DNA from 2 places in the Paeniglutamicibacter sp. MACA_103 genome. Region 1 is predicted to be linked to the other one. Evidence: riboswitches for the same ligand, from Rfam matches in the RefSeq annotation. Region 1 holds a riboswitch; the other holds the start of a gene.
The links. A riboswitch is a leader RNA that binds a small molecule or an ion and turns the genes downstream of it on or off. The one in region 1 is predicted to bind cyclic di-AMP.
Positions count from the first base shown of each region.

Region 2: another riboswitch for cyclic di-AMP. It lies ahead of ACIPVK_RS06735 (C40 family peptidase); the one in region 1 lies ahead of ACIPVK_RS02660 (M23 family metallopeptidase).

Region 1 is NZ_JBIXLN010000003.1:166,772-170,265, forward strand. It holds gene ACIPVK_RS02655 (type II CAAX prenyl endopeptidase Rce1 family protein) at 1-46, opposite strand, end outside; gene ACIPVK_RS02660 (M23 family metallopeptidase) at 330-1,334, opposite strand; cyclic di-AMP (ydaO/yuaA leader) riboswitch at 1,323-1,497, opposite strand; gene ACIPVK_RS02665 (hypothetical protein) at 2,190-3,110, shown strand.
Region 2 is NZ_JBIXLN010000010.1:50,559-54,052, reverse strand. It holds gene ACIPVK_RS06740 (DUF305 domain-containing protein) at 190-786, opposite strand; gene ACIPVK_RS06735 (C40 family peptidase) at 1,388-2,224, opposite strand; cyclic di-AMP (ydaO/yuaA leader) riboswitch at 2,230-2,391, opposite strand; gene ACIPVK_RS06730 (M23 family metallopeptidase) at 2,511-3,434, opposite strand.

The DNA of each region.
Region 1 (3,494 bases):
CATTGCCCACCCCGAAGAGCAGCACTCCGGACGTCGAAAGCAGCACTGCCGGCAGTAGTTTCCAACTAAGGGCGGTACGGGGCGGATCAGCCAGGATCGGTCTCACACCACCAGCATGCCAGCACCGCCCGCAGCGCAAAAGCGTTCACGCCGGCATGGCGCGCAATGCCGCACTAGGAAACGCGAATCACGTCGTTCGATGGTGTGGGAAGCTCGCGATCCGTCGGCGTTCGTCTGGCCATTGCCGTGGCGATCCGGATCGTTTCAGCGGTGTAGGACGCCTTCTTTAAACATGATGGAGTCCGCCACCGATCGGCGTGGCTTTGTTGTTACAGCCAGCCCTCGGGGTTTACCCATTCGCCGTTGACGATGACTTCGAGGTGCAGGTGGGGACCGGTCGAATTGCCCGTGCTGCCCGCAAGCGAGACGACTTCGCCGCGCGCGACTTTTTGACCCACGGATACCTTGAGGGCCGAGTTGTGGTTGTAGCTGGTGTGCAGGCCGTTGCCGTGGTCGATCTCCACGCGGAAGCCGGAATGGCCGGCCCATTCGGCCTGGACGACGGTGCCGCCTGCGGCAGCCTTGATCGGGGTGCCCATGGGCACGGCGTAATCCAGGCCGTTGTGGTTCATATAGCCGGGGCCCGTCGGGTTCTTGCGGAAACCGAAGCGGGAGGTCAGGCGGATGCTGTCCACCGGCTGGGAGAGCCTGGTGACTTTTCCTTCGTCAGCGCTGATGGCGGGCGCCGGCTTGGTTTCCTTGGCGACCTTTCCGGCGGCAACGGTGACAACTGGTGCCGGCTTGGCTTTCTTGACGTACTTGCTGGTCACCGAGGCGCGATCGACCGTGAGCTTGTCGTTGGCCGGGGCCTTGACATCCGCGACGGCGGTCTGTGCGACGCGCTGGGGTTCCGGGGCAACTTCCTCGGCTTCCTGCGCGGGGGCGGCGACGAATGCCAGGCCCGATACGGCGGCGACTGCGGCGAGCTTGTGCACCAACCCAAGTCGAGGGCGCCGGGGCCGGGTCGCGACCTTCAGGGAGTTGTCCGGGTCGTCGGCTTCGGCAGGCATCGCCATGGATGCCGGGTCCGGGGACGCTCCGTAGCGCAGGCCCGCCACAAAGCGGTGGCCAACATACTGCTGGGTATCAGTGGTCTCGGCTGAATCCGGGACCGCGCTCAGGGCGCGTCGGCCGGGTCGTCGGGAAGTGACTTCGCCGCTCAGTGCGGTGTCCACGATCTGCTCTAGTGAACCGTTGGCAGGCGAAGCGTCAACGGGGCCGAGCGCGCGGCGGCGGCCGGAATTGTGCTGCTGGGTCAAATGTTTACCTCTCATGTATCGCCTGCGAAGTTAGCTGTCGGATTCGAGTCATGAGATCAACTCGGCCGAGCGCGCCTGGACGGACTCGGCTTCACCCCAAGATCCGTGGTCCAAGACCAGGATCGGTTGAATGGGTCCTCCGCCCCTACCGAAAATTCTGACTCCGCGATCCGCCGGTAGGGTTGTGCGAACCGGATCGGGGCTGGGTTGCCTAATAGCAACCTGACCTAAAACCCTACGAGGGTATATATAAAAGTTACAATTCCGTTATCAATCCATGCGGCGGACGAACACATGGGCGCCGAAGTCGGTCGGAATCTCCGGCGCGCCTTCGATCCCTGCGCCAGCAGAATGACTTAGAGTGGCCTCTTTTCAGGGTGACTAGGCCCCCGGGCGGATGCCGCACTCGTTGGCCTGCGCCAATAGCTTGGGTTCCACTTGGTTGATTTTGGGCTGATGAGCGCCCAGGGACTGCATCTTGAACGTGACCAAGAATACGGTCGGCCCGGGGTCTGCGGCGGGGCTGATGCTCCCGTTCAGGTTGGTCGACGGGCCGAACCGCCCACCACGACCCACTAAATCAGCAGGGTCCTATCACGGTGTGGACGATGTGGCTCCCAGCCAGGGTCTGGGGCCAGGATCCCAGTGACGCGCGCCATGATGATCGTGATTTGGACGAAGGCAAGCGCGCGGGAACTGAGCGCCGGAGGGCGCGACGTCAGGGCCGCCCTTCCAAGGATTGGGACTGGAGGCTCCCGGGCCGGGCTGTTAGTGGTGGGTGGGTAGTCGCCTCAGGGATAGGCTGACCCATGATTGACACGGGACTTACCGCAAGCATGCGGCCCCTTCTCTCATCACCAGGAGCAGAGTATGCCGAATTCCCCCTTCGAGTACTGGCAAAGGGTTCGTGCGGAGCGACGTGCAAAGGCCGCCCACCGCCTCGGCCTGCGCGAACGACCTTCCGACGGGTTGGTCGTTCACCGGCACCTCGCCCGACTGCGCCGCCCGCCGTTGGCAGGTACCAGCGGCGGGCTGACTGCGGTGATGGGCGCGGTACTGCTCGTGTCAGGGCAGCCGGATTATGTTGACCGGTTCGCCCCTGTCTGGGCGCCGCTCGTAGGTGGAATCCTCGTCATCCTTGCCTCCGCATCGGTCCGGTTCTGCAAGCCATTGTGTGTTTTGGCGACGGTATTCCTGGGGCCGCCCGCGGTCGCGCTCGTGTTCCACCTGCTGCGTGCGGTGGGGGCGATCCCCTTTCCGGTGGACCTGTTTTCGATGCTGGTCTCCCTCGCCGCCACCGTCACGATCATTGCCGCATGGCTCCAGTGGAGCCCACTGCGCACGGGCACCGGCTTTCCCCTGGAGACTCCCAGATGGATTGCCCTGCTCGGCATCACCGTTGCCCTGATCTATCCCGGACTCAAGACACTCTGGGTTGCGGGTGGAACGTGGCTGGCCCCCGCGGGCTCCCACTCAGTGGATGGGGCTTACCTCGCGCCGGTGGCACTTGCCGTGATGGGGACGGCGGCGACGGCGGTGGCCTTGCGGTGGTGGCGGCGAGATGCCCCGCGGTGGGCACACCCCACTGCAGCTGCCGGGGGCTTGACGCTGATCGGGCTCGGCACCGCGGGTCTCCACTCATCGCTTGCCCACGCGTCGGACGAGGGTCCCTTGCTGGGTGTGCTCGTCTACGGAGGGTGGCTGATCTGGGGACTGGCGACACTTGGAGTCGCAGCACGCCTGTCGCACCGTCGCACGGACCCACACCGAACCTCTTCGACTGTGCGGTGACGGCCATACGATTCGGTTCGACGGACTTCGGCGGGGAAATGGCGCGGGTGCTTACGCCAGCCCGCAAACGGCGGCGACAGATCTTGGGGTTTAAACCTCGGGGGACCTGGCTCGAAATTGTTAGCCGCCGCCTGGTGCGGCCACCCGGTAACGCTCGTCCAGATCGCGGACGCGGTGGTACGGGTCATTCCATTGCCCGTACTCGCTGTGCAATCCTTCGGTTGAAATGCGCTCGGTGTTTGGACTGTCATCTTCACCGGACCGTCAATTCGAGGCAAACGCCCATGCTGGGCACAACAAAAGGAAGCCGAGCCGCTTTTCGGCGGCTCGGCTTCCTGTTGTTGCGGGCGGATTTCGTCAGCGGAACCAGGTCCCGCGGCGGCC
Region 2 (3,494 bases), on a different contig from region 1:
AACCGGCGCACCAGGGTCCGGGTCGCTGAAGGTTTTCCCGTCGTCGGTGGACCGCCAAGTACAGTGTTCGGTCGTTGCCAGCACGAGACAGCCGTGGAGGTGCAGCAGGTCAGGACCAGGGCCCGATCAGCGAGAGCTTAAGGAACAGGGAGTTCTTGGCGGGGGCAATTTGATGGCCCTGGCGCCTGCCTACTTCTTCAGCATTTCTCGCATCTGGCTGATTTCGGCGTTCTGTGTGGAGATGATATCGCCCGACAGCTCCAGCACTTTGGGGTCCTTGCCGGAGGCCAGCGCTTCCTCGGCCATTTTCGTGGCACCCAGATGATGCTCGATCATTTGCTGCAGGAAGAGTTCCTCGGCCTTGCTTCCCCGGGATGACTTGAGCGCGTCAAGCTCGGCCGTGCCGAGCATTCCGTCCATCTCCATGTCGTGGCCGATCGTGCGCGGCTCTCCCCAGGCAGCCAGCCAGGATTCCATCAACGAGATCTCCGGTGCCTGTGCTTGCTTGATTTCCGTGGCGAGCTTGGCCAGTTCCGGACTCAGGGAGTCCTTGTCCAGCATGATTTCGCTCATCTCCACCGCTTGTTCGTGGTGCGGGATCATCATTTGCGCGAACATTGTGTCGGCGCTGTTGTGGTGCTCATCGGGGGCCTGCCGGGAGGCTTCCTTGCCGGCGGCATGGTCCGTGCCGGTGTGTTCCGTGGCGGCAGGCGCGCAGCCAGCCAGTAGCAGGGAACCCGCCAGGAAGGCAGCGGAAATCGACGATGTGGTTTTGGAGTTTTTCAACGGCTTTTCCTTGCGTTGGATGAGACATTTGGTCCGGTGCGATGTCCGGGTCTCTCATCTGCGGCAGATGCCGAGCCGTTGTGACGAGGGAGAGGGCGGGACGCAGTCCAACCGTGGAAACAAACCGAGGTGCCGGTACATGTGCCAGGTCCGCGACCCCTTGGTTCCCGCTGCGGGCAGGGCAAGCCTGAAGGCAAGCAGCAGCAGGCCCAAGGCACAGGCCCCGGCAACGGTGCATTCGCCAAGGCCGACCCCTAGGTCGTGACCCGGTGCCTGGGTCGTGCTTCGGCCTTCGAGGGTTGTCGGGGATTCGATGTGGGCAGCGGCGTGCGTGGCGTATCCGTGGTTCACGCCGTGGGTTTCGTGCTCGGCTGCGGAGCTCCGGGGCGTGCCTAGAACATGCATGGAGAACAGACCCACAAAGAATACGCAGAGCAAGAGCCAGCGCACGCCGGGGCGCCTTGGCCACGGGGCGGTGCTCGGCTGCAACATTTTCACATGACCACCCTATACCCATCCGGGGTATCGCTCCATGGGTGTTAAACAACAAGGCCTCCGATCGATCCCTGCGGATCGGCCGGAGGCCTTGGAACGCTTGAGCTTAGCCCGCGAGGGTGTAGTAACCGTAGAGGGGGTTGCGGGAGACGTCGTGGAGGATGGTGTCGACGGTCGGGTTCTGTGCACCGATCATCTTGCCGCCGCCGAGGTAGATGCCGACGTGGCCGCCACCGTTCTGGAAGACCAGGTCGCCCGGCTTCGGGGAGCTGGTGCGGACGAACTGGCCCGAGGCGCGGATAGCCGAGGTGCCGCGGGCAATGTTGATGCCGTGCTGCGCGTAAACGTACTGGACGAAGCCGGAGCAATCCCAGCCCGAGGGGGTGCTGCCGCCCCATACGTACGGAACGCCCACGTACTTGGCTGCGGTTGCCGCAATACCCGAGAGGTTGGCGGTGTTCATCGAGTCGCTCTTGACCTTGGGGGCCGCGGAGGTCGTCGGTGCGGAATCGCGGTTCGAGCGGGTCATCGGCGCACTGGCGTCCGAGTTGTTGCTGGAACGAGTCACCGGAGCGGTGTCGTTGGAACGCGTGGAGACCTCGTTGGCCACTGCGATGACCACGGGGGCCGGCGCGGGCTTGGAGGTGAACGCTGCGCGTTCGATGCTCAGGTCCTTGGCCTTGGAAGCCGAGACCGAAACGGCCTTGACGGCTACGCGCTCTGCGGAAAGGCCTTCAACGGGAACCGCGCTTGCATCGCGGGAAACGTTTCCCTGAGCTGCCGGAACACCGAGGGTCAGTACGAGACCCGATGCGGCTGCAATGACTGCGGCCTGGCGGCCAACCGATCCAGCGTTCGAGGCGACTGCCTTCGAGATGGACTCTAGCGGGTTGGTCCGAACTGCGGTCGCGCGGTGGCGGCCCAATGCTTGACGTGTAGTCACGTAGTAATGCCTCTCCTGATGCCTGCGAGGTGAGCTGTCGGGTTCGAGTGGGAGTCACTCGGCAATCCGGCCGCCAGGCCGAACTACTTAACCCCAAGGCTTCCTGTACGGAAACCGAAATGTGGGTCCCCCGCCACTGCCAAACGAGTTTTGAACGGACACCGTGGGCTGGCAGTGCTCGGCACTTCCCGCGGCGGCGAGCAGGGTTGTTCCCTGATCACTTACTTAGAATATATGAAGCGAATCCAAAAGTCACGTTCTGATCACGGAACGGTGACAATTGCCGTTATAACCAGCCTTCGGGGTTTACCCACTTGCCGTTGACGATGACCTCGAGGTGCAGGTGGGGACCGGTTGAGTTGCCCGTGCTGCCACTCAAGGAGACGACCTCGCCACGCTTGACCTTTTGTCCTACGGAGACCTTCAGGGCCGAGTTGTGGTTGTAGCTGGTGTGCAAGCCGTTGCCGTGGTCGATCTCCACGCGGAAGCCGGAGTGGCCCGCCCAGGCGGCCTGCACGACGGTTCCGGCGGCACTGGCCTTGATCGGGGTGCCCATCGGAACGGCGTAGTCCAGGCCGTTGTGGTTCATGTACCCCGGGCCTGTTGGATTCTTGCGGTGGCCGAAGCGCGACGTCAATCGGATGTTGTCCACCGGCTGTGCCAGCACTCCGCCGGCGGCGATCTTGGTGACGTCTCCGCCGGCAGCGGTCATGATCGTTGCCAGCTGGTCTTCCTTGGTGAATTCACTGGTCACCGAGGCGCGCTCGATCTTGACCTCTTCACCGGCAGGTGCCTTGACGTCGACCACGACGGACTGGGCCACGCGCTCGGTGCCCGCGGTTGCCGTCTCGGCATCCTTCGCGGGTGAGGCGGCGGCGAACGCCAGGCCGGAAACGGCCGCGACTGCGGCAAGCTTGTGCGTGAAACCGAGGCGGGTGCGCGGTGTCCGGGGCGCGAGCTTCAGGACGTTGTCCAGCTCGTCGGCCTCGACCGGAGCGGCAACCGGTGCGGCGGTCGCGGCAAGAGCGGCGGGGATCTCGGTGGCGGCAATGGCTGCCGCGTCCGGAGATACGCCGTACCGCAGGCCGGCCACAAAGCGTCGGCCGGTGTACTGCGTGGCTTCAGGGGACTCGACGGAATCCGGGACCACGCTCAGGGCGCGTCGACCGGCACGTCGGGTGGTGGTTTCACCGCTCAATGCGGTGTCCACGATCTGCTCTAGTGAACCTTCAGCAGGCGAAGCATCAACGGGTCCGGACGCACGACGGCG